DNA from 2 places in the Streptomyces sp. NPDC041068 genome. Region 2 is predicted to be linked to the other one. Evidence: riboswitches for the same ligand, from Rfam matches in the RefSeq annotation. Region 2 holds a riboswitch; the other holds the start of a gene.

Region 1 (14,530 bases), on a different contig from region 2:
CGTGACCGCCGTTGTACTCGGTGCGGGTCACCGCGTGGCCGTGCGTGGCCAAGGTCTCGTGCATGAGACGGCTGTGGTCGACCATCACGCCCTCGTGGCGTCCGACGTCGAGGTGGACGCGGAGCGCGGGGCGCGGCGTCCCGTCGGTGAAGCGTTCGGCGAGCCAGGGTGTCGTGCCGTCGGACACCAACTCCGGTACGCCGGGCGGCAGTCCGGGACGCCACCACAGCGAGACGGACTGGGCGAGAACGGCGCCGAACCGCTCGGGCCTGAGCAGGGCCGCGTACAGGGCGGTCAGGCCACCGAGGCTCTGGCCCGCGACGACGGTGCGGGCGGGGTCGGCGGTCAGCGGCCAGCGCCCGGCCGCCCAGGGCAGGAGTTCGTCGGCGAGGAACCCGACGAACTCGTCGCGGCAGGTGAGGTCCCGCCAGCGGATGTCGAGGTCGACCGCGTCGGGGGCAAGGACGACCGGCGGGGGCACGGCTCCGTCGGCGACGAGGGCGTCCAGGGTGTCCTGGAACGCGAGCGGGCCGAACCACACGTCGCCGTCACACAGGACGACCACGGGGCTGTCGGGGCGCGGGCCACCCGGGGGCAGGTACGCCCACACGTTCCGCTCCTCGCCGAGCGCGCCCGCGGGCAGGCGGTGCCGCTCGACGCGGCCGCGCGGGATGTCGTCGCGCCGCTCGACCCAGGGCTGCGCGGGCGCGTCGGGCAGGGCGAGGACAGAGGCGTCCGGAAGGCCCCAACAGGCCTCCATGTTGCGGGTGTTGAGGGGATCGCGGGTCGCGTACGGCGACAGGGCGCGCAGCCGGAGCCGCTGGGTCTCGGGGGAGGTCGGCACGTCGCCGGGCGAGAGGTCGGCGGCGATGCGGTACGAGGCGCGGTGGTCGGAGCCGAGCCGGTAGGTGAGGTGCCAGACGTCCGTGCCGGGCAGCGGGGCGAGGAGGGCGTCGGCGGATGGGGTCTCCCCTGCTCGAACGGAGTTGAGAGCTTGGGGAAGGACGCGGTCGGCGAGGCCGTTGACGAGCAGCAGGACCTGCCGGGTCGCCCGGTGCCCGCGCCACAGGAAGGTGACGGCCCGGGACGCGGGGTCGCCGTCGACCGCCTCGATCAGCGGGGTGCCGCCGCGCCGCTCGACGTCGCGCCAGAACTCGTCGAGGAGGGCGGGGAGTTGAGCCTCGGGAGTCTCGGCCACGCGGGAGGCGAGGGCGCGGACGGCGGGGCTGGAGGCACGGGGCACGGCCGGGGCGGCGGGAGCCGCCGGCCGAGGGGCGGGGGCGGGCTCGCGCCCCGCGCCGCCCCGCGCGCGAGGCCGTACGGCGGCCCGTGCGGAGCGTGGTCCCACGCGCCCCGTGGCGTTCGGTCCGGTGCGCATGGTTGCCGCCCCTTCCAGTCCCTCGGGATTTCTGGCGCGCCGGGAGCGGCGGTGGAGGTCACCGCGGACCCTGCACGCCAATATCAACTTAGCTTAGCCTAAGCTAACCATCTCTTCGTCGGCCCTCCCTCCTCGCTGAGGGTCCCGGCCCGCTCACCAGTAGAGTGCGGCTGCGCACCCCTTCCCGAATCCCGAGGTCAGGTACCAGCAGTGACCCCCGCACCCCCCGCAGGCATACCGGCCGTCACCGTCGTCGGGATCGGGGCCGACGGCTGGGACGGGCTCCCCGCCGCCTCGCGCGCGGCGCTCACCGGAGCCGATGTGCTCATCGGCGGCCCGCGCCAGCTGGACCTGCTGCCCGCCGACGCCTGCGCGGGCGAGCGGGTCGCCTGGCCCTCCCCGCTGCGGCCCGCCGTACCCGGCCTGCTCGCCGCCCACGCGGGGCGCCGGATCGCCGTCCTCGCCAGCGGCGACCCCATGTTCTACGGCATCGGGCGCGCCCTGAGCGAGGAGCTCGGCGCCGCCGCGCTCCACGTCCTCCCGCACCCGTCGTCCGTCTCCCTCGCGTGCGCGCGCCTGGGCTGGCCCGTCGAGGACACCGAGGTCGTCACGCTCGTCGGCCGCCCCGCCGCCCGGCTCGCCGCCGCGCTGCACGAAGGCCGCCGCCTCCTCGTCCTCAGCGCGAACGCGGCCACGCCCGGCGAGGTCGCCGCCCTGCTGCGCGACCGCGGCTTCGGGCCGAGCCGGCTGCGCGTACTGGAACAGCTGGGCTCCCCGCACGAGTCGTCGTACGAGGATGTCGCCGACGCCTGGTCGCACGCGCCCGCCGATCCACTGAACGTCGTCGCGGTCGAGTGCCGCCGCTCCCCCGACGCCCTGCGGCTCGGCGCCGTGCCGGGGCTGCCCGACGCCGCGTACGAGAGCGACGGGCAGCTCACCAAGCGGTACGTCCGCGCCGCCACGCTCGCCGCCCTCGCGCCCGAGCCCGGCGAGCTGCTGTGGGACGTGGGCGGCGGCTCCGGGTCGATCGCCGTGGAGTGGATGCGGGCGCACCCCGCGTGCCGTGCCGTCACCGTCGAGAAGAACCCCGTGCGGGCCGAGCGGATCACCCGCAACGCCGAGCGGCTCGGCGTGCCGGGGCTGCGGGTCGTCACCGGCGCGGCGCCGGTCGCGCTCGCCGAACTCCCCGCGCCGGACGCCGTGTTCATCGGCGGCGGCCTCACCGCACCCGGCCTCCTCGACGCCTGCTGGGAGGCCCTGCCCGTCGGCGGACGCCTCGTCGCCAACACCGTGACGCTGGAGTCCGAGGCGCTGCTCACCGACTGGTACCGGCGCCACGGCGGCGAGCTGGTCCGGCTCGCGGTCGCGCAGGCCGTCCCCGTGGGCGGCTTCACCGGCTGGCGGCAGGCCATGCCGGTCACCCAGTGGTCCGTCACCAAGTCACCGCAGGAAAGCAGGAGTTGACAGCACATGACCGTGTACTTCATCGGCGCGGGGCCCGGCGCGGCCGACCTGATCACGGTGCGTGGCGCGCGCACGCTCGCCGCCTGCCGGGTCTGCCTGTACGCGGGCAGCCTGGTGCCGCGCGAACTGCTCGCCGAATGCCCGGACGGGGCACGGCTCGTGGACACCGCGCAGCTCAACCTCGATGAGATCACCGCCGAGTTGGTGCGCGCGCACGAGCAGGGCCTCGACGTGGCGCGGCTGCACTCCGGGGACCCGTCCGTGTTCAGCGCCGTGGCCGAGCAGATGCGGCGGCTCGACGCGGCGGGCGTTCCGTACGAAGTGGTGCCGGGTGTCCCCGCGTTCGCCGCGGCCGCCGCCGCGCTGAAGCGGGAGCTGACGGTGCCTACCGTGGGGCAGACGGTCATTCTCACCCGGGTCGCCCAGCGGGCCACCGCGATGCCCGAGGGCGAGGACCTGGCAACGCTGGGGCGCAGTGGGGCGTTGCTTGTGCTGCATCTGGCTGCGGGGTATGTGGACCGGGTCGTCGAGGAGTTGCTGCCTCACTACGGGGCCGAGTGCCCGGCTGCCGTTGTCGCGCTTGCCAGTCGGCCCGATGAGGTGGTTCTTCGGGGGACGCTGGAGGACATCGCGGGGCAGGTGAAGGCGGCGGGGATTGTGCGGACTGCGGTCATCCTGGTGGGCAGGACTCTTGGCGCTGAGCAGTTCCGTGACAGTCATCTGTACTCGGCGGAGCGGGATCGGCACGTTTGCTGAGTCTTTCGGGTGCGGGTCGTATGGGGCCGATCGCGCAGTTCCCCGCGCCCCTTGCAGGGGCTCTCCTCACGCAGGGGAATCGCTTCGGCCCACCACCGTTCCCGCTCTGTCGATGCAGATGACGTCCACTGCGACGGGCGCCCCTCGCAGCACACCGAGCGCCTCGTCCCTCGCCCTCATCGCCACCAGGTCACCCAGCGGGACGCCCGCCGCCTCGCACAGGCGCAGGGCCTCCAGGCCCGTGTTCGCGGACGCCACCTGGGTCGTCAGGGATTCGTCCGCGCCGCCCGCTCGGGCCAGTTCCGCAAGGAAACCCTTGTCCACCTGGGAGCGGGCCGAGTGCAGGTCCAGATGGCCCGCCGCCAGCTTCGACAGTTTGGCGAAGCCGCCGCAGATGGTGAGGCGGTCGACGGGGTGACGGCGTACGTACTTGAGGACCGCGCCCGCGAAGTCGCCCATGTCGAGCAGGGCGTCCTCGGGCAGGTCGTACTCGGCGACGACCGTCTTCTCCGAGGTCGAGCCCGTGCACCCGGCGACATGCGTGCGCCCGGCCGCCCGCGCCACGTCCACGCCGCGCCGGATCGAGTCGATCCACGCCGAGCAGGAGTAGGGCACGACGATGCCGGTCGTCCCGAGGATCGACAGGCCGCCGAGGATGCCGAGGCGCGGGTTCCAGGTGGAGCGGGCGATCTCCTCGCCGTGGTCGACGGAGATCGTGATCTCGACGTCAGGCGCGACGCCCGCGCGCTCGGCCACCAGGGTCACGTGGTCCCGCATCATCTGCCGCGGCACGGGGTTGATCGCGGGCTCACCGACGTCCAGGGGAAGGCCGGGGCGCGTGATCGTGCCCACACCGGCGCCCGCCTTGAAGACGACGCCCGAGCCCGGCGGCAGCCGCCGCACCGTGGCCCTGACCAGCGCGCCGTGCGTGACGTCCGGGTCGTCGCCCGCGTCCTTGACGACGCCCGCCATCGCGTACGAAGCGGTGAGCTCCTCGGCGGCGAGCGCGAACGCCGGCGTCTGGCCCTTGGGCAGCGTGATGGTCACCGGGTCGGGGAAGTCACCGGTCAGCAGCGCCGTGTACGCGGCCGTGGTGGCGGCGGTCGCACAGGAACCGGTCGTCCATCCGGGCCGCAGACCGGTGTGCTTGAGTTGGGCGCTGCGCCCACCCTTGGCCTTAGCTGCCTCACTCATGAAGGAAACCGAACTCCGTGCACGTACTGATTCTGGGGGGAACGACCGAGGGCCGCCTTCTGGCGGAGCTCCTCGCGGACGAGACGGGGGTCCGGGTGACCAGTTCCCTGGCGGGTCGGGTCGCGGCGCCCCGGCTGCCGCCCGGCGAGGTGCGCGTCGGCGGCTTCGGCGGGGCCGAGGGGCTGGCGGCGTGGCTGCGGGAGCACCGCGTGGACGCGCTCATCGACGCCACCCATCCTTTCGCTGGGACGATCTCGTTCAACGCGGCGAAGGCCGCCGCGCTCGCCCATGTTCCCCTGCTCGCGCTGCGCAGGCCCGGCTGGGTGGCGGGACAGGGCGATGACTGGCACGAGGTCGGTTCGCTGGATCAGGCAGCACAGGTGCTTCCTGAGCTGGGGCGGCGCGTGTTTCTCACCACCGGGCGGATGGGGCTCGCCACGTTCTCCGGGCCTGAACTGGCTGATCTCTGGTTCCTCGTACGTTCGGTCGACGCGCCCGAGCCGCCGTGTCCCGCGCGCATGGAGGTACTGCTCGACCGAGGGCCTTTCGCCCTCGACGGGGAACGGGAACTGCTGCGGCGGCATCGGATCGACGTCGTGGTGACCAAGGACAGTGGGGGTTCGGCCACCGCACCGAAGCTTGTCGCCGCGCGCGAGGCGGGGATTCCTGTCGTGGTGGTGCGAAGGCCCGCCGGGCCGGAGGGGGTTGTCGGCGTCGCCACGCCGGGGGAAGCGGTTGCCTGGGTGCGCCTGCTGTGTGGTTAGGCGCGGGTTGTATGTGGCTGGTCGCGCAGTTCCTCGCGCCCCTTACAGGGGCACGGATCCGCCCCGTAAGGGGCGCGGGGAACTGCGCGACCAGCCCCCACACACCCACAGCCGACACGCGCCCGCAGAACCCCTAGTCCGGATACCGCCGAGGAGTCCACACAACCTGCTCCGCGCCCCCGCGCCTCCGTACCCACCGGGTCTGCGAGGACCCGACGATCAGCAACGTCCGCATGTCGACCTCGGCAGGGTCGAGGTCACCGAGCCGCACCACTCGCACGCTCTCCTCAGGTCCTCCGACGTCACGCCCGAGCACCACCGGCGTATCCGGTGCCCGGTGCTCCAGCAGAAGCTCCCTCGCCTTGCCCACCTGCCACGTGCGGCTGCGCGAGCCGGGGTTGTAGATGGCGATGACCAGGTCCGCCGCGGCCGCCGCGGCCAGCCGCTCCGCGATGACCTCCCACGGCTTGAGACGGTCGGAAAGAGAGAGGGTCACGTAGTCGTGGCCGAGGGGCGCGCCCGCGCGGGCGGCGGCGGCGTTCGCGGCCGTCACCCCCGGCAGCACCCGCACCGGAACATCCGCGTACTCCTCCTGCGAGGCGACCTCCAGGACGGCCGTGGCCATCGCGAAGACGCCCGGGTCACCGCCGGAGACGACGGCGACGCGACGGCCCCGCTTCGCCAACTCCAGGGCGAACTCGGCGCGTTCGGACTCGACGCGGTTGTCGGAGCCGTGCCGCTGCTGTCCGGGGCGGTGCGGCACGCGGTCGACGTACGTGGTGTAGCCGACCAGGTCGTCGGCCTCGGCGAGGGCGCCGCGCGTCTCGGGGGTCAGCCAGAGCGGGCCCGCGGGACCGGTGCCGACCACGACGACCTCACCGCGCTCCGGGTCCGCCGAAGGCTCGGGCGCGGGACCGCCCGTCAGCGGCGCCACCCGGCTCGGCAGCACCGCCACGGAGAAGTACGGCACCGACTCCGGGTCCACGTCGGCCAGTTGACCGGTGCGCTCGCCCTGCATGGTGGCGCGCTCCACGTACCGGGCCTCGTCGAGGCGGCCCGCGCGCTCCAGGGCGCCGCGCACCTTGCCGAAGGTGCGGCCGAGCTTCATGACGACCGCCGAGTCCGTGGCCGCGAGGCGTGCGGCCAGTTCCTCCTCGGGGAGCGTGCCCGGCAGGATCGTGAGCACCTCCTCGGCCTCCACCAGGGGCTCGCCGAGCCGGGCCGCCGCCGCGCTCACCGAGGTCACCCCGGGGATCACCTCGGTCGGGTAGCGGTGCGCGAGCCGTTTGTGCATGTGCTGGTAGGAGCCGTAGAAGAGCGGGTCGCCCTCGGCGAGGACGGCGACCGTGCGGCCCGCGTCGAGGTGGACGGCCAGGCGCGCCGCGGCCTCCTCGTAGAAGTCGTCGAGAGCGCCCCGGTAGCCGCCGGGGTGGTCGGTGCTCTCCGTGGTGACGGGGTAGACCAGCGGCTCCTCGATGTGGTCGGCGCGGATGTGCGCGGCCGCGATCGAGCGGGCGATGGAGCGGCCGTGCCGGGCGGAGTGGTACGCGACCACGTCGGCGGCGGCGATGGTCTCCACGGCGCGCACGGTCATCAGGGACGGGTCGCCGGGGCCGAGCCCGACGCCGTAGAGCCGGCCCTGCGGGCTCTGCTCGGTGTGCACGCCGCTCATTCCGCTTCGCTCGCAATCGCGTTGATCGCCGCCGCGGCCATCGCGCTGCCGCCCCGACGTCCCCGTACGACCAGGTACTCCAGACCGGAGGAGTGCTCGGCGAGCGCGTCCTTGGACTCGGCGGCGCCGACGAAGCCGACCGGTATGCCGAGGACCGCGGCCGGACGCGGCGCGCCCTCCTCGATCATCTCCAGGAGGCGGAAGAGCGCGGTGGGCGCGTTGCCGATGGCGACGACCGAGCCTTCGAGGCGGTCGCGCCACAGTTCCAGGGCGGCGGCGCTGCGGGTGGTGCCCATGCGCTGCGCGAGGTCGGGCACGGACGGGTCGGCGAGCGTGCAGATCACGTCGTTGTCGGCGGGCAGCCGCTTACGCGTGACGCCGCTCGCGACCATGTTCGCGTCGCACAGGATCGGCGCGCCGTCGCGCAGCGCCTTGCGGGCGTCGGCGATCACGCGCGGGCTGTAGGCGAGGTCGCGCACGAGGTCGACCATCCCGCAGGCGTGGATCATCCGCACCGCGACCTGACTGACGTCGGCGGGCAGGCCCCCGAGGTCCGCCTCCGCGCGGATGGTGGCAAAGGACTCGCGGTAGATGGCCGCGCCGTCCTTCTCGTAGTCGAACACTGTGCTCTCGCTCATCTCGTGGCCGTTGTTGCCGTTGGTTTCGTGGGGATACGTGCCGTGGTGACCGTCTCGGTCAGGGTGCCGCCCGTCATGGGCGCGCGGTCCTCGCCGACGATGCGCACCGTCACCTCGTACTGCCCGTCGCCGGTGGCGAGGACGTCGACCCAGTCGCCCCACGGGTGCCCGCAGCGCCGTTCGCAGCCGGACCAGTGGACGGGCAGACCGCCGAGGCCGGGGACGGCGTCGGCGCGTACGTCGGAGAGGGACTTGGCGCAGCCGGGGCGTCCGGTGCAGGCGCCGACGCCCAGCCAGGGCGATTCGGCGTCGGTGATGTGCCCTGCGTCGGCGAGTACGGCGAGGCGCTCGCGGGCCGCGGCCTCGTCGGCGAAGCCGGGGACGACGAAGCCGCGCCAGGGCGTGACGCGCAGTTCGTCGGCGGGCAGCGGCAGGAGGGCTCGCCACTGGGCGGCGGTGACGCGGCCGAGGGGGGCGTTGACGACGACGGCGTCGCCGACCACCCCGGGTGCCTGCGGGGCACTGCGGGCGACGGACCACGGCTCGGCGCGCACGGCGTCGATGCCCGCGCGCTCCAGTGCTCCGGCGAGGTCCACGCGCCGCTCGCGGGGCAGCTCCCACACCCGCCAGGCGCCGTTGCCCGCGGCGGTCGCGGCGGCGAGGAAGGCCCTCGCGGCGGTGAGTGCGGCGCGGGGGGCGTCGGCTCCGGCGACCCGGAACGCCAGGCCGCCGACGCGGACGATCGCCGTCCCGCCCGATTCTGCGATCAAGGTCACATCGCCGCCGAGCCCGACGACGTCCCCGCGCCCGTCGTCCAGGGCGAACAGGAAGCGCCCTGAGAGCTCCGCGGTCCACCCCTCGGAGCACAGGAGTCCGTCCAGCTCACGGGCCCACAACTGCACGTCACCGTGGCCGAGTCGGTCGATTCCCGCCAGCGGTGACGCCACCACGTTGCGGATGCGTTCGTGCCGTTCGGAGGGGAGCAGGCCCGCTTGTGAGAGCAGCGCGGAGAGTTCGCCGCCGCAGGTCTCGCCGAGGCCGCGCAGCTCGATGTTGCCGCGCGAGGTGATGCTGAGGTTGCCGTCCGCCAGACGCTCCGCGGCGGTGGCCAGCACCTCGGCCTGACGGGACGTCAAAAGGCCGCCGGGCAGGCGGAGTCGGGCGAGGCGGCCGTCGTCGGCGCGGTGCAGGCGAAGGGCTCCGGGGCAGGCGTCGCCCCGGTCACGTATGGGGGGTTCGCCCTGTTTTGGGGATGTTGCTCGGGTGGGCGGCATGGCGGCGAGCATACCCACGCCGATCCGGCGGGACGCCTCCCGAGACGGGCCGTCCTGGCAGGTGGCCGCACCGCCGACCGTGGGCAGGACTTACTATGCAGGCGGCGGACCGCCAGGTCCGTCGACGCCAGCGACGGCGTGGGTCCACCAGGACCCGAAGGAGGAAGCCCGGTGCGAATCCGGCGCGGTCCCGCCACTGTGAGCCCCACCGACGTGGGGTGAGCCAGGAACTCCTGCCGTCCATACGACCACCCGGGGCGCGGACACCCCGAGGAAGGCCTGCGCCCGCATGCTTCTGCTGCTGTCGACCTCCGACACCGACCTGCTCAGCGCCCGCGCGGCGGGAGGCCCGGTCGACTACCGGTTCGCCAACCCCTCCCGCCTGGACCTCGACGGGCTGCCCGCGCTGCTCGACGGCGTCGACCTCGTCGTCGTACGCCTCCTCGGCGGTGTCCGAGCCTGGCAGGACGGCCTCGACCAGCTCACCGCCAGCGGCCTCCCGGTCGTCGTGCTCACCGGTGAACAGGCGCCCGACGCCCAGCTGATGGCCTCCTCCACCGTGCCCGTCGGCATCGCCGCAGAGGCGCACGCCTACCTCGCGCACGGCGGCCCCGCGAACCTGGAGCAGCTGGCCCGCTTCCTCTCCGACACGGTGCTGCTCACCGGCCACGGCTTCGAGCCGCCCGCGGCCGCCCCGTCCTGGGGCCCCCTGGAGCGCGCCGCCCGCGCCGACGGCACCGAAGGCACGGACAGCCCGACCGTGGCCGTGCTCTACTACCGCGCCCACCACATGAGCGGCAACACCGCGTTCGTGGACGCCCTGTGCGGCGCCATCGAGGACGCGGGCGCACGGCCCCTGCCGCTGTACGTGGCCTCGCTGCGCGCCCCCGAGCCCGAGCTGATCGAGGAGCTGCGCGCCGCCGACGCCATCGTGACCACGGTCCTGGCGGCCGGCGGCACCAAGCCCGCCGAGGCCTCCGCGGGCGGTGACGACGAGTCCTGGGACGCGGGCGCGCTGACCGCCCTGGACGTGCCGATCCTGCAGGCGCTCTGCCTGACCGGGTCGCGCTCGGCCTGGGAGGAGAACGACGAGGGCGTATCGCCGCTCGACGCCGCGAGCCAGATCGCCGTGCCGGAGTTCGACGGACGCCTCATCACCGTCCCCTTCTCCTTCAAGGAGATCGACGAGGACGGCCTCCCCGCGTACGTCGCCGACGCCGAGCGCGCGGCCCGGGTCGCCGGAATCGCCGTACGCCACGCGCGCCTCAAGCACATCCCGGCCGCCGACAAGCGCCTCGCGCTCGTCCTGTCCGCGTACCCGACCAAGCACTCCCGCATCGGCAACGCGGTGGGCCTGGACACCCCCGCGTCCGCCGTGGCGCTCCTTCGCAGGCTCATCGGCGAGGGCTACGACTTCGGAGCCGCGGAAGAGATCCCCGGTCTCGTCTCCGGCGACGGCGACGAGCTGATCCGCGCGCTGATCGACGCGGGCGGCCACGACCAGGACTGGCTGACCGAGGAGCAGCTCGCCGCCAACCCGGTGCGCATCCCCGCCGCCGACTACAAGCGCTGGTACGCGACGCTGCCCGAGGAGCTGCGCGAGTCCGTCGAGCAGCACTGGGGCCCGCCGCCCGGCGAGATGTTCCTCGACCGGTCCCGGGTGGGCCAGGGCGGCGACCCGGAGGGCGACATCGTGCTCGCCGCCCTGCGCCGCGGAAACCTCCTGATCATCATCCAGCCGCCGCGCGGCTTCGGCGAGAACCCGATCGCGATCTACCACGACCCCGATCTGCCGCCCTCGCACCACTACTTGGCGGCCTACCGCTGGATCGCGGCGTCCGCGTCGGACGGCGGTTTCGGCGCCGACGCGATGATCCACCTCGGCAAGCACGGCAACCTGGAGTGGCTGCCGGGCAAGAACGCGGGCCTCTCGGCGGCCTGCGGCCCCGACGCCGCGCTCGGCGACCTGCCGCTGATCTACCCCTTCCTGGTCAACGACCCGGGCGAGGGCACGCAGGCCAAGCGCCGCGTGCACGCCACGCTCATCGACCACCTGGTGCCGCCGATGGCGCGCGCCGACTCCTACGGCGACATCGCGCGCCTCGAGCAACTCCTCGACGAGTACGCCCAGATCAGCTCCATGGACCCGGCGAAGCTGCCGGCGATCCGCGCGCAGATCTGGACGCTCATCCAGGCCGCGAAGCTCGACCACGACCTGGGCCTGGAGGACCGCCCGGACGACGACGGCTTCGACGACTTCCTGCTGCACGTCGACGGCTGGCTCTGCGAGATCAAGGACGCCCAGATCCGCGACGGCCTGCACGTCCTCGGCCAGGCCCCGAAGGACACCGACCGCGTCAACCTCGTCCTCGCGATCCTGCGGGCCCGCCAGATCTGGGGCGGCACGACGGCGCTGCCGGGTCTGCGGGAGGCGCTCGGCCTGGACGAGTCGGCGGCCACGCGCACCAGCGCGGACGAGGCCGAGGACAAGGCCCGCGCCCTGGTCCAGGCGATGGACGACGCAGGGTGGGACCCCGCCGCGATCGCTTCCGTGGCCGCCGACCAGAGCGAACAGGTCGCCGCCGTCCTGGAGTTCGCCGCCCGCGAGGTCGTGCCGCGCCTCGCGGCCACCACCGCCGAGCTCGACCACGCCGTACACGCCCTGAACGGCGGCTTCGTCCCGGCGGGACCCAGCGGCTCCCCGCTGCGCGGCCTGGTCAACGTCCTGCCGACCGGCCGCAACTTCTACTCGGTCGACCCGAAGGCCGTCCCTTCCCGCCTCGCGTGGGAGACGGGCCAGGCCCTGGCCGACTCCCTGATCGAGCGGTACAAGTCCGACAACGGCGAGTACCCCACCTCCGTGGGCCTCTCCCTGTGGGGCACCAGCGCGATGCGCACCGCGGGCGACGACGTCGCGGAGGCCATGGCCCTGCTCGGCGTCCGCCCCGTCTGGGACGACGCGTCACGCCGCGTCACCGGCCTGGAGGCCATCCCGTACGAGGAGTTGGGCCGCCCTCGCATCGACGTGACGCTGCGCATCTCGGGCTTCTTCCGTGACGCGTTCCCGCACACGATCGGCCTGCTCGACGACGCGGTGCGGCTCGCCGCCTCGCTGGACGAGCCCGCGGACCACAACTACGTACGCGCCCACACCCAGGCCGACCTGGCCGAGCACGGGGACGAGCGCCGGGCCACCACCCGCATCTTCGGCTCCCGCCCCGGGACGTACGGCGCGGGCCTGCTCCAGCTCATCGACTCCCGCGACTGGCGCACCGACGCGGACCTCGCCGAGGTCTACACGGTGTGGGGCGGGTACGCGTACGGCCGCGGCCTGGACGGGCGTTCGGCGCGCGAGGAGATGGAGACCGCGTACAAGCGCATCGCGGTGGCGGCGAAGAACACGGACACCCGCGAGCACGACATCGCGGACTCGGACGACTACTTCCAGTACCACGGCGGCATGGTGGCCACCGTGCGCGCGCTGCGGGGCACGGCCCCGGAGGCGTACATCGGTGACTCGACGCGCCCCGAGACGGTCCGCACCCGCACGCTGGTCGAGGAGACCTCACGCGTCTTCCGGGCCCGCGTCGTCAACCCCAAGTGGATCGAGGCGATGCGTCGCCACGGCTACAAGGGCGCCTTCGAACTCGCCGCCACCGTGGACTACTTGTTCGGGTACGACGCCACGACGGGCGTCGTCGCCGACTGGATGTACGACAAGCTCACGGAGACGTACGTCCTGGACCCGACCAACCGCGAGTTCCTCCAGGAGGCCAACCCCTGGGCCCTGCACGGCATCGCGGAGCGCCTCCTGGAGGCGGAGTCGCGCGGCATGTGGGCGAAGCCGGACCCGGCGGTGCTCGAAGCGCTGCGCCAGGCGTACCTGGAGACGGAAGGCGACCTGGAGGACGAGGGCTGAGCCGGGAAGGGGGACGCTCTGCCATGACGACCGGAACCGCCACCCGGTACCTCTACCTCGCCCGGCACGGTGAGGCCACCGCCGACGAGAGCGGGCTGACGGAGACCGGCCGCCGTCAGGCCGTGCTCCTCGGCGAGCGGCTGCGCGGCGTACCGCTGGCGGCGGTCCACCACGGGCCGCTCCCCCGTGCCGAGCAGACCGCGCGGCTGGTCGGCGAGCAGCTCGACGGCGTCCCCCTGCACCGCTCGGAACCCGCCGGGGACTACGTCCCGTACCTGCCGCAGGCGGCCGAACTCCCGCAGGAGATCGCCGAGTCCACGCTGCGGCGCCTGGCGGAGTTCCCGGCGGCGGAGCGCGAGGGCGGCCCCGCACTGGTCCGTGAGGCCATGGCGCGCTTCACGGGTCCGGTGCCGGGCGACGAGCCGCGCCACGAACTGGTCGTCACCCACAACTTCCTGGTCGCCTGGCTGGTCAGGGACGCGCTGGACGCCCCGCCGTGGCGCTGGATCGGCCTGAACCACGGCAACACCGCGCTGACCCTCATCCGCTACGCCCCGGGCCGACCTCCCACCCTCGTCTTCCAGAACGACGCGCGGCACCTGCCGAAGGACCCGGCTCAGACGACCTGAGGCAGCGCCAAGTTGTTGACCAGCGGCCCTTCGATGGTGACGCCTTCGGTGATCAGGGACTCGGTGACGGGCAACGGCGCGGGGTTGGCCACGGCAGCGGCGGCGGGCACGGCGGTCACCGCCAGGGACAGGGCGAGGGCGCCGAGCAGGGCGGCGGAGGCGACCAGAACGCGACGAGAGCGCATGCGACTACCTGTCTTCTTGGAAAGGCCGAAAGGCCGAAGGAATTCGGGGTCTGGGGTTCGGGGTCTGGGGTTCGGAGTCTGGGGGTTCGGAGTCTGGGGGTTCGGCAAGGAACCGAGAGGGCAGCGAGGCTAACCCCTCCTGGACAATCCCGCGCATCCGACGACCCTTTCGTATGATCGTCAGTGACTTCCTGATCGCGCCGGGGTTACACACGGCGAGACGGGCCGCGGTCGGCGACCCGTACCCGCACGGTCCAAGGAGGCTGCAGTGAACGGCAGTTGGGTACAGGCAATGTCCCGTTGGGCGCTGGTCGCAGCGATGGCAACCGCACCCGCTGTCCTGTGCTCCGGCACGGCGCACGCCGACGAGACCCACACGAACGCGCACAACGCACCCAAGGTCGCGCTGATCAACACCGGCCAGATCGACGACCCGCTGGAGGACGTGCTGGAGCACACCCTCAACTTCGGGGACGGCTACAGGTGGGACTGACGCCCCCGGCTCCCCACGGCTGACCGGCCACGTGCGCGGACCCCTGCCCCGGGGTTCGCGCACGCGCGCTTCACGGCAGCACCCCGCTACCTCACTACCTCACCTCACGGAGCGAGGCAGGAAGCCCCCGGAACCTCCGCCGGCACCCCGGGGCTCGCGGGATC
Region 2 (14,530 bases):
GGCGAGCACCGCGTAACGGGCGGCCACGAGGTCCTGGCACGCGCGCAAGCCACCGGGACGCGGCACTCCGGCGAGGGCGCCGCCCTCGCCGAACGCCTCCCAGACCTCCTTCATGGCCCCCACCATGCGGTCCGCCGTCACCAACTCGTCCACACGCTCTCGCACGGCTTGCGGCAGGGCATCCCATATCCGTGTGTCCATCGCGCCATTAGATCCCGGAACGTCGGCGCGCCAGGCCATGAGGCAAGCGGCAGGTACCCCTACGCCGCCCCCCTCCGCCTCAACTCCGCACCCCTGCACCCGAGTTCACCCCATCGAGGGACAGATAAATGCATATCTTGGTGTATTCTCACCGTTGGCGAAATGTGCCCGGCATTCTGAACTTCGCGACTTCTCCTCATGCGAAGGGTGCCCCCATGGCCACGAATCCCCCCACGTCACCTGCGCAGCCGTTCCTCGAACTCCGGCTGGGAGGACTGCACTTGATCGTCCAGCGCATCCCCACCTGGCTGGTCACGCTGGTGACCACAGCGAGCGGTACGGGAATCGCCTGGTGGACCAGCCGCTAGGGAGTTCCGTCCCGCCATGGCCACCGCGCTCGGCGGATCAGAGCCGAGGCCGCGCGGCTCGCCGCGGACAAGCCCCCGGCCTGACCTCACGCGTACGTACGCCTCCCCCGCCGGTACGCGATCTCCCCCAGCACGATGTCCACCGCCAGGAAGGCAACCAGCGGGATGCCCAGCAGCGGCACGAAGTAGCCGAGTACGGCGATCGCCGCCATCAAGGGGACCAGAACATGAGCCGGGACGTCCCGCCACGCGCCGCGCGGCATCGGGCGGCCGAAGCGCGAACCGCGGCCTCGCTGCCACCACATCCGGTAGCCCCAGACGATCAGCAGGATCAGACAGACGGCCAGCGCGGCCAGCGCGATCTGGTTGGCCAGGCCGAAGAGGGTGCCGGTGTGCGCGTCGATGCCCCAGCGCGTCAGCTTGGCGAGGACGGGGTAGTCGTCGAACCGCAGGACGTCCGTGACCTCGCCGTTCGCCGGGTTCACCGCGACCGAGTCCTGCTTCTCCGGCCAGCTGCGCCCGATCTGCTTGACGACGTACGCGGAGGACGCGTCGGCGGGCGGCACGATCTCCACCGGGTTCGAAAGGCCCTTCTCCCGGGCGGACCCCAGAACGGCGTCCAGGCCGACATCCTTCTTGTCCTGGCCGGTCGCCCCTGTGGTCCCCGAGGCCGGGCCCGCCCCCGCGCCGTGCCCCGCGTGCTCCCCACCCGAGTCCGCCGCCGGCGCCCCTCCGGGCGTCACGCTCGCCGACACCGCGGGCGTGGTCTGGCCGACCGCCTCCCGCAGGTCGCCGATGCTCTCCCCCGCGTACGCCGACCAGGTCAGACCCGTCGCCGACAGGACGAACAGGCCGAGTGCCGCCCAGACGCCGACCGTGCCGTGCAGCGACAGCGTGCGGCGGCGGCCCTTGGTGCCCCGCAGCTTCCGCCGCGCCCTGCGCCGCCCGAACCACAGGACGAGGCCGCCGCCCGCGATCACCCACAGCCAGCTGGCGGCGAGTTCGCTGTAGAGGCGGCCCGGCTCGCCGAGGTGCAGATCGCGGTGGAGTTCGTCGATCCAGGTCCGCAGCGGCAGGGCGCCGCCCGACCCGTACTGCTCCAGCGCGCCGCGCACCTCGCCCGTGTACGGGTTCACGAAGACGGCAAGCGTCCGGTCGGCGTCGACTCCGGGCACCCCGGACAGCAGGACACGCGTGGTGTCGCCGTCCTCCGGGGACGGGCGGACCGCACTGACCTTCCCCTCGGGGTGCGCCTCGCGGGCCGCGGCCACCTGGCGCGCGAGAGGCAGCTCGTTCTTGTCCGAGGCCACGGGGACGCGCAGCTCATCGGCGTACACGATCTTCTCGGCCTCGAACGAACCCGCGTAGAGCAACCCCGTCACCGCCGCCACCAGCAGGAACGGCGCGATCAGCACACCGGCGTAGAAGTGCAGGCGCAGGACCAGCGGGCGCAAGGAGGCCCAGCCGGTCCTGCGCCCGGCGGGCCGGGCCTCCGGAGCCGGTGGCGACGGCTTCGGAGGCTCGGCTGGCTGCTGCCCGTCGCCGGCGGCGAGGACGGTGGGTTCGGCGGGCATGACGCGTTCTCCTGGATCGACGCGGTCGAATCGACCGACGGGCCGCGGCCCGGCTTCGGCCGGACCGGTCCAGGAGTCGGCCCACGAGCGGACCGAGTTCCCACCCCTTCCTGTGACGTACGCCACCGGGGAGCGGTCAGCTCGCGTCGGCTGCGCCCTCCTCCGGCGCACCGGACCGTCGCCTGATCGTCTGGACGATCGCCGAGAAGTCCCGCGTCGCGCCCTCGCCCGCGGCGAACTCCTCGTACAACTGGGCAGCGCGCAGACCGAGTTCGGCATCCACCCCCGCCGCGCGGGCGGCCCCCGCGGCCAGGCCGAGGTCCTTGGCCATGAGCGCGGCGGCGAAGCCGGGCCGGTAGTCGCGGTTGGCAGGGCTGGCGGGGACCGGGCCCGGCACCGGACAGTTGGAGGTGAGCGCCCAGCACTGCCCGGACGCCGTGGATGCCACGTCGAACAGGGCCTGCGCGGACAGGCCCAGGCTCTCGCCGAGCACGAAGGCCTCGCTGACCGCGACCATCGAGACGCCGAGGATCATGTTGTTGCAGATCTTCGCCGCCTGCCCGGCCCCGGCGGCCCCGCAGTGCACGGCCTTCCTGCCCATCGCGCAGAGCAGGGGCTCCGCCTCGGCGAACTCGGCCGCGCCGCCGCCCGTCATGAAGGTCAGCGTGCCCGCCTCCGCCCCGACCACCCCGCCGGAGACCGGGGCGTCCAGGGCGCGGTGGCCCGCGGCGACCGCGGCCTCATGGGCGAGGCGGGCGTCCGCGACGTCGATGGTGGAGCAGTCGACGAACAGCGTGCCCGGGGCGGCCGCGGCGAGCAGCCCCTCGTCGCGGTAGAGGGCGAGGACGTGGCGCCCGGCGGGCAGCATGGTGATCACCACGTCGGCGCCGGAAGCGGCCTCGACCGCGGAGGCCGCGGGCACGACTCCCTTGCTCGCGGCCTCCTTCAGCGCGTCGGCCACCAGGTCGTGGCCGACGACGCGATGGCCCGCCGCAACGAGGTTCGCGGCCATGGGCCCGCCCATGTGGCCGAGGCCGATGAAGGCGATCGTCCGCCACGGCGCCTGCCCCGTACCGTGCTCGGTCCCGCTCACCACGCCACCTCCTGTCCCGCGCCGCCCGCGGCCAGGGAGAGCTCCCGGGCGCCGAGCGGTGCGAAGTATCGTTCGACGTCGTCGTCCGTCACCTCGGAGAGCGTGCCGGGGTTCCAGCGCGGCGAGCGGTCCTTGTCGATGACCTGGGCGCGGATGCCCTCGGCTAGATCGGGCGCGGTCAGGGCGGCGCAGGACACGCGGTACTCCTGGTCCAACACCGCCTCCAGCGAGCCCAGTTCACGTGCGCGGCGCAGCGAGGCCAAGGTCACCTTCAGCGCGACGGGCGACCGGGAGAGCAGCCCGTCGGCGGCCTCCTTCGCCGGGCGGGAGCCGTCCGCGAGGAGGCGGTCGACGATCTCTTCGACGGTGCCCGCGGCGTAGCAGCGGTCGATCCAGGGCCGCTCCTCCGCGAGGGGGCCCGGCGGCGCGTCCCCGACGTACCGCGCGAGGACTTCTCGTACGGGTGTGTCGGCGAGGTCGGCGATCAGCCGGGGCAGCGACGACGACGGCACGAAGTGGTCGGCGAGGCCGCACCTGAGCGCGTCGCCCGCGGTCAGCTGCGCGCCGGTCAGGGCGAGATGGGTGCCGAGTTCGCCGGGCGCGAGGCCCAGGAGGTAGGTGCCGCCGACGTCGGGCACGAAGCCGATGCCGGTCTCGGGCATGGCCACGCGGGAGCGTTCGGTGACCACGCGCACGCCGGCGTGCGCGGAGATTCCGACGCCGCCGCCCATGACGACACCGTCCATGACGGCGACGTACGGCTTCGGGTAGCGGGCTATGCGGGCGTCGAGGCGGTACTCGTCGCGCCAGAAGGCCCGCGTCGCGTCGCCGCTGCCCGCCGTGACGTCCGCATGAATGGACCTGATGTCGCCGCCCGCGCACAGACCGCGCTCCCCCGCCCCCGTGAGCACCACGGTCTCGACGGCGGGGTCGCTCTCCCATGCGGTCAGCGCCTCGTCGACGCGGCGGACCATGGTGTGGGTGAGGGCGTTGAGGGCGCGGGGGCGGTTGAGGGTGATGTGCGCCGCGCGGCCCTCGACGCGGAGGACCACGGGGTCCTCGGCCGCGGTCATCGGACGGCCTCGGTGAGGCCGCGGGCCACGATCACGCGCATGATCTCGTTCGTTCCTTCCAGGATCTGGTGGACCCGCAGGTCCCGGACGATCTTCTCGATGCCGTACTCGCTCAAGTAGCCGTATCCGCCGTGGAGTTGGAGGGCACGGTCGGCCACGGAGTAGCCGGTGTCGGTGGCGAACCTCTTGGCCATGGCGCACAGTTCGGGGGCCCGTGGGTCGCTCCGGTCGAGGGCGTCGGCGGCCTGGCGCACCAGGGCACGGGCCGCGGAGAGCTCCGTCGCCATGTCGGCGAGCCGGAACCGCAGGGCCTGGGCGTCCAGGAGGCGCGCGCCGAACGCCTCGCGGTCGGCGAGGTGGGCGATGCTGCGGTGCAGGGCGCTCTGCGCGCCGCCCAAGGAGCAGGCGGCGATGCCGAGGCGTCCGCCGTTGAGACCGTTCATGGCGATACGGAAGCCCTCGCCCTCGGCGCCGAGGCGGCGGTCGGCGGGGATGCGTACGCCGTCGAGGAGCACCTGGCGGGTGGGCTGGGCGTTCCAGCCCATCTTGCGTTCGTCTGCACCGAAGGAGAGTCCCGCGTCGTCCCGCTCGACGACGAACGCGGAGACGCCGCCGGGTCCCTCCCCTCCGGTGCGGGCCATGACGACGTACACCTGCGAGGTGCCCGCGCCGGAGATGAACTGCTTGACGCCGGTGAGGACATAGTGGTCGCCGTCGCGTTCCGCGCGGGTGCGCAGGGCCGCCGCGTCGGATCCGGCGCCGGGCTCGGTGAGGCAGTAGCTGCCCAGCGTCTCGGCCGCGCACAGGCCGGGCAGCCAGCGGGCGCGTTGGTTCTCGTCGCCGTAGCGGTCGATCATCCAGGCGACCATGTTGTGGATGGAGAGGTATCCGGCGATGGAGGGGCAGCCGGTGGCCAGGGCCTCGAAGACGAGGGTGCCGTCGGTGCGGCCGAGCCCCGAACCGCCGTGTTCCTCGCGTACGTAGACACCACCGAGGCCCAGTGCGGCGGCCTTGCGCAGCACGTCGACGGGGAAGTGCTTGTCGCGGTCCCAGGCCACGGCGTGTGGCGCGAGGTGTTCCTCGGCGAAGTCGAGCGTGACCTCGGCGAGGGCGAGTTGGTCCTTGGTGAGGGTGAGTTGGCCCTGGGCGAGGGTGCCGGTCAGCGAAGTCATCGCGGTCATCCCATCGTCGGGATGGTGAAGTTCGCGCCTTCCCTCGCTCCCGATGGCCAGCGCGAGGTGACGGTCTTGGTGCGGGTGTAGAAGCGGATGGCGTCCGGGCCGTGCTGGTTGAGGTCGCCGAAGCCGGAGCGCTTCCAGCCGCCGAAGGTGTGGTACGCCACCGGGACCGGGATGGGGACGTTGACGCCGACCATGCCCGCGCCGACGCGGCGGGAGAAGTCGCGCGCGGTGTCGCCGTCCCGGGTGAAGATGGCGACACCGTTGCCGTAGGGGTGCTCGGTCGGCAGACGCAGGGCCGCCTCGTAGTCGGCCGCGCGCGCCACGCACAGGACGGGGCCGAAGATCTCCTCGCGGTAGATCCGCATGCGCGGCGAGACGCGGTCGAAGAGCGTGGGCCCGGCGAAGAAGCCGTCCGCGTGTCCCGGCAGGGTGAAGTCGCGTCCGTCGACGACGAGTTCGGCGCCTTCGCCCACGCCGATGTCGACGTAGCGGCGTACGCGGTCGAGCGCGTCGCGGCTGACCAGCGGCCCGAAGTCGGCCTCGGGGTCGTCGGAGCGGCCGATGCGCAGCTCGGCGACGCGCTCCTTGAGGCGGGCGACGAGCGCGTCGGCGGTCTCCTCGCCGACCGGCACGGCGACCGAGATGGCCATGCAGCGCTCGCCGGCCGATCCGTACCCGGCGCCGATGAGGGCGTCCACGGCCTGGTCGAGGTCGGCGTCCGGCATAACGATCATGTGGTTCTTGGCGCCGCCGAAGCACTGGGCGCGCTTGCCGTTCGCGGCGGCGGTGGCGTAGATGTGCGCGGCGATCGGGGTGGAGCCGACGAAGCCGAGCGCCTGGACACGGGAGTCCTCGAGGAGGGTGTCCACCGATTCCTTGCCGCCGTTGACGACGTTCAGGACACCGGGCGGAAGGCCCGCCTCCAGGAAGAGTTCGGCGAGCCTGAGCGGTACGGAGGGCGCGCGTTCGGACGGCTTGAGGATGAAGGAGTTGCCGCAGGCGAGGGCGGGCGCCGCCTTCCACAGCGGGATCATCGCGGGGAAGTTGAACGGGGTGATCCCGGCGGTGACGCCGAGCGGAACGCGCAGGGAGTGCACGTCGATGCCGGTGCCCGCGTTGTCGGTGAACTCGCCCTTGAGCAGATGCGGGATGCCTGCGGCGAACTCGACGACTTCCAGGCCGCGTTGCAGATCGCCATGGGCGTCGGCGACGGTCTTGCCGTGCTCGCTGGACAGCAGTCGGGCCAGCGACTCCCGCTCGCCCTCGACGAGTTGGAGGAACCGCAGCAGCACGCGGGCACGCCGCTGCGGATTCCACTCGCCCCACTCGCGCTGCGCGGCCTGCGCATCGGCGATCGCCGCGGTCGTCTCCGCGCGCCCGGCCAGCGGCACATGTGCTTGTACGGAACCGGAGTTGGGGTCGTAGACATCGGCGAAGAGCCCGGACGTGCCGGGCACGTGCTTGCCGCCGATGAAATGTGTCAGTTCACGGACCATGAGAGCCTGCTCTCGTCAGATGAGATCCGGGGATGGCACGGCAGACCGACGGCGGCACCGGGGTGGGGGTGCGCAGCCGAGAATGCCGTGGGACGCGAAGGCCTAAGAGCCGTCGCGGAGTTGGGTGCCGTCAGGGGCCACCGCTCGCTCCGCCGGTTCACCTGGGTCGTGGGTACGGACCGGTGCCATGCGTGTCTGCTCCATCCTCGTGGACAACACGGAACACCCCGCGGCCGGTATCCTGACTCCCGGATCAGCGCGCGTCCTCCCGCCTTCCCGACGGCACTTGTCCGTCAGTGGCGTATCGCTCTGCGAGAACGCACTCCCCGGTCACAGTGGCGGGACCGCGCCGGATTCACACCGGCTTCCCTGCACCGCGGGCTCTGGTCACGAACATATAGTTGGACGTCCTAGTAAGTCCACCCCCGCCTTACACGAAGGCCGGAAGCAGCGCCTCCACCACGGTCTCGACCGGGGGCAGGAAGTCCTCGGCCGCCGCACCGAGCAGGTAGCGGTGCATGGCCCGTTGGTGGCCCGCCCCGATGAGGAGCAGGGCCCCCGCCTTCGGATCCAGGGCGGCACCCACCCGTCCCGCCGCGCGTTCGGTGCGGAGCAGGTCGGCCACCACGCCCAGCGCCAGGTGGGGGCCCACGTCGCCACCGCGCCGCGCGAGGAGTTCGCGGAGCTGCCGGTCGGACTGCAGGGCGCCGAGCACCGGCATGATCCGGAGGTAGAAACCCTCCAGGCCGCTCACCACCGCGACCAGGTCCGCCCGCAGATCCCCGTCGGCGTCCCGGCTCCCCAGCACGACCGTCGCGTCGGAGAACACCGGCAGATGCTCGCCGATGACCGCCTCCAGCAGGCCGAGTCGGTCGCCGAAGTGGTAGAAGATGCTCGACTCCGCGACACCCGCCCGGCGCGCGATCTCCTTGGTGGACAGGGCGATTCCCGCCTCGCCGAGCACTTCGCCCGTGGTCCTCAGGACCGCCTCCCGCACCCCGGTCGACGGCCGCCCGCGCCGCGCCTGTGCCACCTCGAAATCCCCTTTCCTTATTGAGTGTTCACTCAGGAAGAGGTTAACTTACTGAGAGATCGCTCAGTAAGTCGTACGCCAGTGGTTCGGCACGCCGTCCCGGAAGGAAGACCTCTTATGTCCGGTCCCTCGCAGGAAGCACGCAAGAACTCCATCCGCAGGCTCTACAAGGCACTTGAGTCCGGCGACGTCGACGCGGCCGACGGCCTGTTCACCGACGACTTCGTCACCACCGAGGGCCTGCACCAGAACGTCCGCGGCCCCCAGGGCTTCAAGGAGGCCATCCGCGCGGTGCACGCCGCGTACACCGACCCCTCCTTCGAGATCCTGGACCTCGTGGCCGAGGACGACGCGGTGGTGGTGCGCTGGCGCATGCGGGCCCGCCACACCAGCGAACTGATGGGCGTGCCCGCCACCGGGCGCGAGGTGAGCATGGAGGCGTTCGCCCTGTTCCGCTTCGTCGGCGACCGCGTCAGCGAACGCCACGCCGTCATCGACCGCCTCGGCCTGCTCCAGCAGTTGCGGGCAACGGAGTAGGGAGGTTTCAGGTCGGTCCGTGGTGGGCCAGGGCGTGGTGCGGGTCCCGCTCGCCGTCGACGGGCGCCGGATCGGCGTGGACCAGCGCCGCGGTCAGCCGGGGCACCGCGTGCAGCAGCGCGTGCTCCGCCTCGACCGCCACGTGGTGCGCCTCGCGCACGCCGAGCGAGCCGTCCACGAGGACCGCCACCTCGGCGCGCAGCCGGTGCCCGATCCAGCGCATCCGCAGCTCGCCGACACCCCGTACACCCTCCACGTCCAGGAGGGCCCGTTCGGCCGTGTCCACCAGCGCGGGATCGACCGCGTCCATGACGCGCCGCAGGACCTCGCGGGCGGCGTCCCGCAGGACCAGCAGGATCGCGGCCGTGATGAGCAGGCCGACCACGGGGTCGGCGAGCCGAACGCCCAGGGCGGCGCCGCCCGCGCTCAGCAGCACGGCCAGCGAGGTGAACCCGTCCGTACGGGCATGGAGTCCGTCGGCGACCAGCGCGGCCGAGCCGATCTCGCGGCCGACGCGGATGCGGTACCGGGCCACGCCTTCGTTGCCGACGAAACCGACGAGGGCCGCCACCGCCACGACGGGGATGTGCTCCATGTCCCGCGGATTCAGGAGCCGTTCGACGGCCGTCCACCCGGCGAAGGCGGCCGAGGCGGCGATGGTGAGCACGATGACAAGGCCCGCGAGGTCCTCGGCCCTGCCGTATCCGTACGTGAAGCGGCGCGTCGCGGCTCGCCTCCCGAGGACGAACGCGATGCCGAGCGGCACCGCGGTCAGGGCGTCCGCGGCGTTGTGCACGGTGTCGCCGAGCAGGGCGACGGAGCCGGAGAGGACGACGACCACGGCTTGCGCGAGGGCCGTCAGCCCCAGCACGGCGAGCGACACCCAGAGCGCCCGCATCCCACGCGCCGAGCTCTCCATGGCGGTGTCGACCTTGTCGGCGCTGTCGTGGGAGTGCGGCACGAAGAGATGCCGGACACGGCGTCGAAAGCCGGATCCGGAGGAATGCGGGTGCCGATGCGGATGCGGGTGGGAATGAGAGTGGGGGTGAGGATGGGAGTGGGGGTGGGGATGAGAGTGGGGGTGGGGCTGGGGGTGTCGATGCGGGTGAGGGTGCTCGTGGTCGTGACGATCGCTCACGTGGGGCCCCTTCCGGTACGCGGACGTCCTGCACGCGGACGGCGCCCCTCATTGTGTGCGTACGAGCGCCCGCGAGGCGTACGTATGACTACACGCATGCGGCCCTCACCTGCGCATCTCTCGCACCGGCACGGTGCGGTGTCGCGGATTGTGCGACTACTGCGCCCTCAGCAGCCCATCGCCCACGTGTGGGAGTCGCCGCGGTCGTTGGCGGTGGCGTTGTAGCCGACCTCGTCACCCGGACGGAGACAGATCGTCATGTCGCCGCCGGTGGAGGGCCACTGGACGGCGTCCTCGTGGACCTGGACGTGGTCCTTGACGCCCGGCCCGGAGATCCCGTGGTTCGCCCAGGAGGAGTCCGCGTCGGCGATCCAGCTCTCCCACCATTCGTCGTCGCCCGAGGCGTTCATGCGCTGGCCGCCGAAGTTGGCCTCGGTCCAGACGCAGAAGTTGCCGCTCGGGCAGTCCGCCGCCGACGCGGGTGCGGCCGTGGTCAGGCCCGTGCCGGTGGCGAGCAGGACGGCGGCGAGCAGGGCTACGGGGTGTTTCATGAAGGGGTCCTTTCCTTGCCTACTGCGGTGAGTGAGTCGTGCTGCGCGGACGGTCCGTCGAGTTCTGCGGTGAGCAGTTCCCGCGCCTCGGCGAGTGCGTGCGCGCGCAGCTCCCGGTAGGCGGCACGGTCGCTCGACGGGGCCTTGGACTTGAGGTTGTTGACGTTCGTGACCGCCCGGAACCAGCGGCGCTGGTCGCCGTAGAGACGCCGCTCGGCGGTCGCCAGGCAGCCGTCGGTGTGGTGGCCGATGACGTGCCCGCTGGGCAGCTTGAGGGTGAGCTCGGTCGGACCGGTGCCGAACAGTGCGCGTTCGACCCGCCGGGCTTCGGCCGCGTCGGATGGCGGGCGGCCGGGGCGCGGCGGCGTGAGCCCTCGATGGGTCAAACAGCGGTCGGTGAGCAGGAGTTGGGCTGCCTTGAGGGTGTCGGAAGGGCTCAGCGAGACGGTCGGCTCACGGGGCGCGCCGCAGCCGGTGAGTCCGGTCAGGCCGGCGAGCAGACAGGCGGCCGCGAGGAACGAGGCGGCGCGCGGGAGCCGTTGCCGGGGGCGGTGACGGTGAGACATCGGGCGCGACCTCACGAAGCGGTCGCGGGGGCGCCGCCGAGGGCGGTCGGGGTGACCGCCGTGAGGGCGTTTGCCGGGGCGGCGGCTGGGTGGCGCACGAGGCCTCCAGAAGTGACAGGCGGGAGATGCATGCGCTTCTTTCCCAGGTGCCCTCGCAGGTAGGCACAGCATCACTCGCACCAGTGAGTAGTCGTACCGCAGTTGTCACTGGCATCTCCCTGGGTCCGTACGCCTCCCGGGCCGCTACCGGAGGTGTGGTGTCACACGCTCGTGTCCCGGTGCGTGGGGCGGCCGTCGAGGACCGTCAGGAGCACCGGCAGCTCCGGCAGGTCGGTGGCGGCGGCGGTGAGCGGGTCGTCGGCGAGGACGGTGAGGTCGGCGCGGTGGCCCACGGCGATGCGCCCCGCCTCGTGCTCGTCCCCCGCCGCGCGGGCGGCGTTGACCGTCATGCCCCGCAGCGCCTCCAGGGCGGTGAGCGCCTGTTCGGGCCCGTGCGGGGCCTGGCCCAGGTCGCGGCTCGGACGGCGGTGGCGGGCGCCCGCCATGACGCCGAGCGGCGGGTAGGGGGCGATGGGCCAGTCGGAGCCGAGGACGACCGTGGCACCCGAGTCCCACAGGTCACGGCAGCGCCAGGCGCGCGAGGCACGCTCCTCGCCGAGGCGACGGGACCAGTTGTCGGTGTGGTCGGCCCGGGTGAAGTCGCAGCAGTGAGTGGGCTGCATGGAGGCGATGACGCCGAGCTCGGCGAAGCGGCCGAGAGTGTCGTCGGGCACGGTCTCGATGTGCTCGATCCGGTGCCGTACGTCGCGTCCGCCGCAGGCCAAGGCCTTCTCGACGGCGTCCAGGGCGTGCCGTACGGCCGCGTCCCCGATGGCGTGGGTGGCGGTGGGCACGCCCGCGCGGTGGAGCGCGCCGATGACGTCGGTGTACGCGGCCGGGTCGGGCCAGAAGGCGTGCGTGGACTCGCCGTGGCAGTCGGGGTGTTCGAGCCAGGCGGTGCCGTTGTCGATGGTGCCGTCCATGAAGAGCTTGACGCCGGCGGTGTGCCACAGGGAGCCGCCGGTGCCCTGCTGCTCGATGAGCGCGCGCAGCCCTTCGGCGTCGGTGCCGGGCTGGCACCAGGGGGCGACGCGCAGCCGCACCGGCAGTTCGCCCGCCGCGTCCAACTCGGCGTACAGCGCGAGGCTTTCGCCGTTCGCGTCCATGGCGTGGCCGCCGGTCAGGCCTGCGGCGGCCATGCCGCGCAGGGCGGTGGCGAGCCGGGCGCGGCGCTCGGCGTGCGTGGGCTGCGGGGCCGCGCGTTCGACGAGTTCGCAGGCGGCGTCCTCCAGGAGCAGCCCGGTGGGCCGCCCCGCGTCGTCGCACACGATCTCGGCGGCCTGGTCGAAGGTGCGCGGCCCGTCGACACCGGCGAGTTCGAGTGCGCGGGGGCTGGCGACCATGGAGTGGGCGTCGAAGAGTTGGAGCAGGGCAGGTACGCCGTCGAGCACGGGCGCGAGAGCCTCGGCGGCCACGGGGCGGTCACCGAAGACGTTCGGGTCGAGGCCCCAGGCGTGCAGCCACGCGCCGGGCGCCAGTGCCCTGACCTCACGGGCCAGCGCCTCGCGCACCGCGGCCAGGTCGGCGCAGCCCGACAGGTCCAGGCCGTGGGTCAGCTCGGCGCCGGAGACGGGGTGGAGGTGTCCGTCGACCAGGCCGGGCGTCATGACGGCACCCTTCAGGTCGATCACCGTCGTGGCGGAGTCCGCGAGCGCGCGCACGTCACGGTCGTCGCCCAGCGCGGAGATCCGCCCCTCGGACACGGCCAGGGCGGTCTGCGGCAGGAATCCTCCGGTGGCCGGGTCGAGCAGACGAGCGGAGAGCAGGACGAGAGGGGTGGACACCAGAGGGCTCCTCGTTGCGGGGTCGGTGAGCGACGGACAGGTCAGCGAGCGGCGGAAGTGTCGGGATCGACATCGGGGGTGGCGGTCAACGTCCCGTACTCCAGGCCGAGTTCACGCTCGGCCGTGGTGACAGCCATCCGCATCACCGCCTCGGGGCGGTTGCCGATGTCGGTACTGGCGTGGGTGCCGAGACCGTCGAGCACCACCAGAATCTGAATGGCCGTCACATCGGGGTCGGCGGTGCGGAATTCGTCGCGCTCGACGCCCTCTCGGATGAGGCCGACGAGACGCCCGCGCCAGGCGGCCTCCTGCTCGGCCACCCGGTCGCGGAGCACGGGGCGGTAGCGCCTGAGATGCCGCGCGTTGATCCAGAGCCGGCTGATGTCGTCGTACGCCTCGCCCGTCGCGCGCGCGAAGAACCGCGCGAGGTACCACGTGGGGTTTTCCTCGGGCCGCTCGGCCGGCAGGAGGCCGTCGAGCTCGGCGCTCGCGGCACTCCCGAACGCCTCCGCGACGAGGTCCTCGGCGGAGGGGAAGTAGTGACTGATCAACCCCGGACGTACGTCGAGCTCGTCGCCGATCCGCCGCAGAGTGATGCACTCCAGCCCCTCGGCCAGGGCGACTGCGGCCGCCGCGGCGACGATTTCCGCACGTCGGGCGGCCGGTGATTTCCGAATTCGCTTGCGCTGAACGCTTGACGACATGCCCGCAACGCTATTGAGTGTGCGACCAATAAGCAAGCAGGCGGCTACGGCGAGCACCCTCGGAGGGCTTCATGGCGTCCACGATCCCCGACCCGTACCCAGGCACGGACGGTGCGCACGCGGCGGCCGCGCCCCTGGACCCGGCGGGCCGCATCGAGGTGCACGGGATCGACCACATTCCCGAGCGGGAACGCCACGGCCGCCCCCGGGAGCTGTTCGCCGTGTGGGCCGCGGCCAACGTGAACTATCTGAGCCTGGTCGTGGGCGGCACCCTGATCCTCATGGGCCTCACCCTCCGGCAGGCCCTCGCGGTGATCGTCGTGGGCAATCTGACCTGGCCGGCGGTGGGGCTGCTCGCCGTCTCCGGTCCCGCGTCCGGCACGCCGAGCGAGGTGGTCATGCGGGCCATGTACGGCGTCCGCGGCAACCGCGTGAACATCGCGATCACCGGCTGGGCCATCTGCATCTGCTACATCGCGCTCAATCTGGCCGCCGCGGCGCTGGCAGCCTTCTCGCTCGTCGACAGGGCCGGGGTCCCGCTCACCACCGGCACCAAGATCGCCGTGGTGGTCGTCATCGCCGCGCTCACCCTGGCCATCAGCGTCTACGGCCACGCCATGATCATGAAGCTCTACCTCCCGATCACCGTGGCCCTCACCCTGGCCTTCGCCGTCGTGGCCTTCTACGTGCTCGACCGCACCGACTTCGGCTACACGCCCGCCGAGCAGCTTTCCGGAACCGCCCTGTGGGCGGCGCTCGTGGGCGGCGTCACGCTCATCGCCTCGGGCCCGCTCTCCTACACCAACAGCGCGGACTTCTCACGCTACTTGCCCCGCACGACCTCGCGTAAGGCGATCGTGGGCTGGACCGCGCTCGGCGGGTTCCTGCCCAGCGTCGTGGTCTGTTCCCTGGGCGCGTTCGCGGCGACCGCGCTCGACATGACCGACCCGCAGACCGCGCTCGAAGGCATCCTGCCGGGCTGGTTCACGCCCGTCTTCCTGCTCGCCCTGGTGCTCGGCACGATCTCCCTCAACGCGCTGACCGCGTACAGCGCGGGCCTCGCCCTGCAGTCCGCGGGCGTACGCATCCGCCGTTCGTTCAGCGTCCTGGTCGACGGCGCGTTCGCCGTCGC

Evidence for each region. Region 2 has a riboswitch for cobalamin ahead of AB0B50_RS01010 (CoA-acylating methylmalonate-semialdehyde dehydrogenase). Riboswitches for the same ligand answer to the same signal wherever they lie in the genome.
Region 1: linked by a shared signal. The riboswitch ahead of cobN (cobaltochelatase subunit CobN) and the one ahead of AB0B50_RS01010 (CoA-acylating methylmalonate-semialdehyde dehydrogenase) in region 2 are both predicted to bind cobalamin.

Annotation. Positions count from the first base shown of each region.
Region 1 covers NZ_JBEZCG010000027.1:46,827-61,356, reverse strand. Annotated here, with positions in the region: gene fes (enterochelin esterase) at 1-1,378, opposite strand, end outside; gene cbiE (precorrin-6y C5,15-methyltransferase (decarboxylating) subunit CbiE) at 1,589-2,842, shown strand; gene cobM (precorrin-4 C(11)-methyltransferase) at 2,849-3,598, shown strand; gene AB0B50_RS40995 (cobalt-precorrin-5B (C(1))-methyltransferase) at 3,665-4,792, opposite strand; gene AB0B50_RS40990 (cobalt-precorrin-6A reductase) at 4,810-5,556, shown strand; gene AB0B50_RS40985 (precorrin-2 C(20)-methyltransferase) at 5,690-7,228, opposite strand; gene AB0B50_RS40980 (precorrin-8X methylmutase) at 7,225-7,866, opposite strand; gene AB0B50_RS40975 (cobalamin biosynthesis protein CobG) at 7,863-9,152, opposite strand; cobalamin riboswitch at 9,258-9,396, shown strand; gene cobN (cobaltochelatase subunit CobN) at 9,430-13,059, shown strand; gene AB0B50_RS40965 (histidine phosphatase family protein) at 13,083-13,688, shown strand; gene AB0B50_RS40960 (hypothetical protein) at 13,676-13,873, opposite strand; gene AB0B50_RS40955 (hypothetical protein) at 14,166-14,366, shown strand; gene AB0B50_RS40950 (hypothetical protein) at 14,471-14,530, opposite strand, start outside.
Region 2 covers NZ_JBEZCG010000001.1:273,629-288,158, reverse strand. Annotated here, with positions in the region: gene AB0B50_RS01040 (hypothetical protein) at 1-201, opposite strand, end outside; gene AB0B50_RS01035 (hypothetical protein) at 417-569, shown strand; gene AB0B50_RS01030 (PepSY domain-containing protein) at 656-2,143, opposite strand; gene mmsB (3-hydroxyisobutyrate dehydrogenase) at 2,280-3,239, opposite strand; gene AB0B50_RS01020 (enoyl-CoA hydratase/isomerase family protein) at 3,233-4,309, opposite strand; gene AB0B50_RS01015 (acyl-CoA dehydrogenase family protein) at 4,306-5,490, opposite strand; gene AB0B50_RS01010 (CoA-acylating methylmalonate-semialdehyde dehydrogenase) at 5,487-6,986, opposite strand; cobalamin riboswitch at 7,200-7,380, opposite strand; gene AB0B50_RS01005 (TetR/AcrR family transcriptional regulator) at 7,417-8,019, opposite strand; gene AB0B50_RS01000 (ester cyclase) at 8,137-8,556, shown strand; gene AB0B50_RS00995 (cation diffusion facilitator family transporter) at 8,564-9,694, opposite strand; gene AB0B50_RS00990 (peptidase inhibitor family I36 protein) at 9,862-10,245, opposite strand; gene AB0B50_RS00985 (hypothetical protein) at 10,242-10,811, opposite strand; gene AB0B50_RS00980 (amidohydrolase) at 11,072-12,694, opposite strand; gene AB0B50_RS00975 (TetR family transcriptional regulator C-terminal domain-containing protein) at 12,736-13,398, opposite strand; gene AB0B50_RS00970 (cytosine permease) at 13,470-14,530, shown strand, end outside.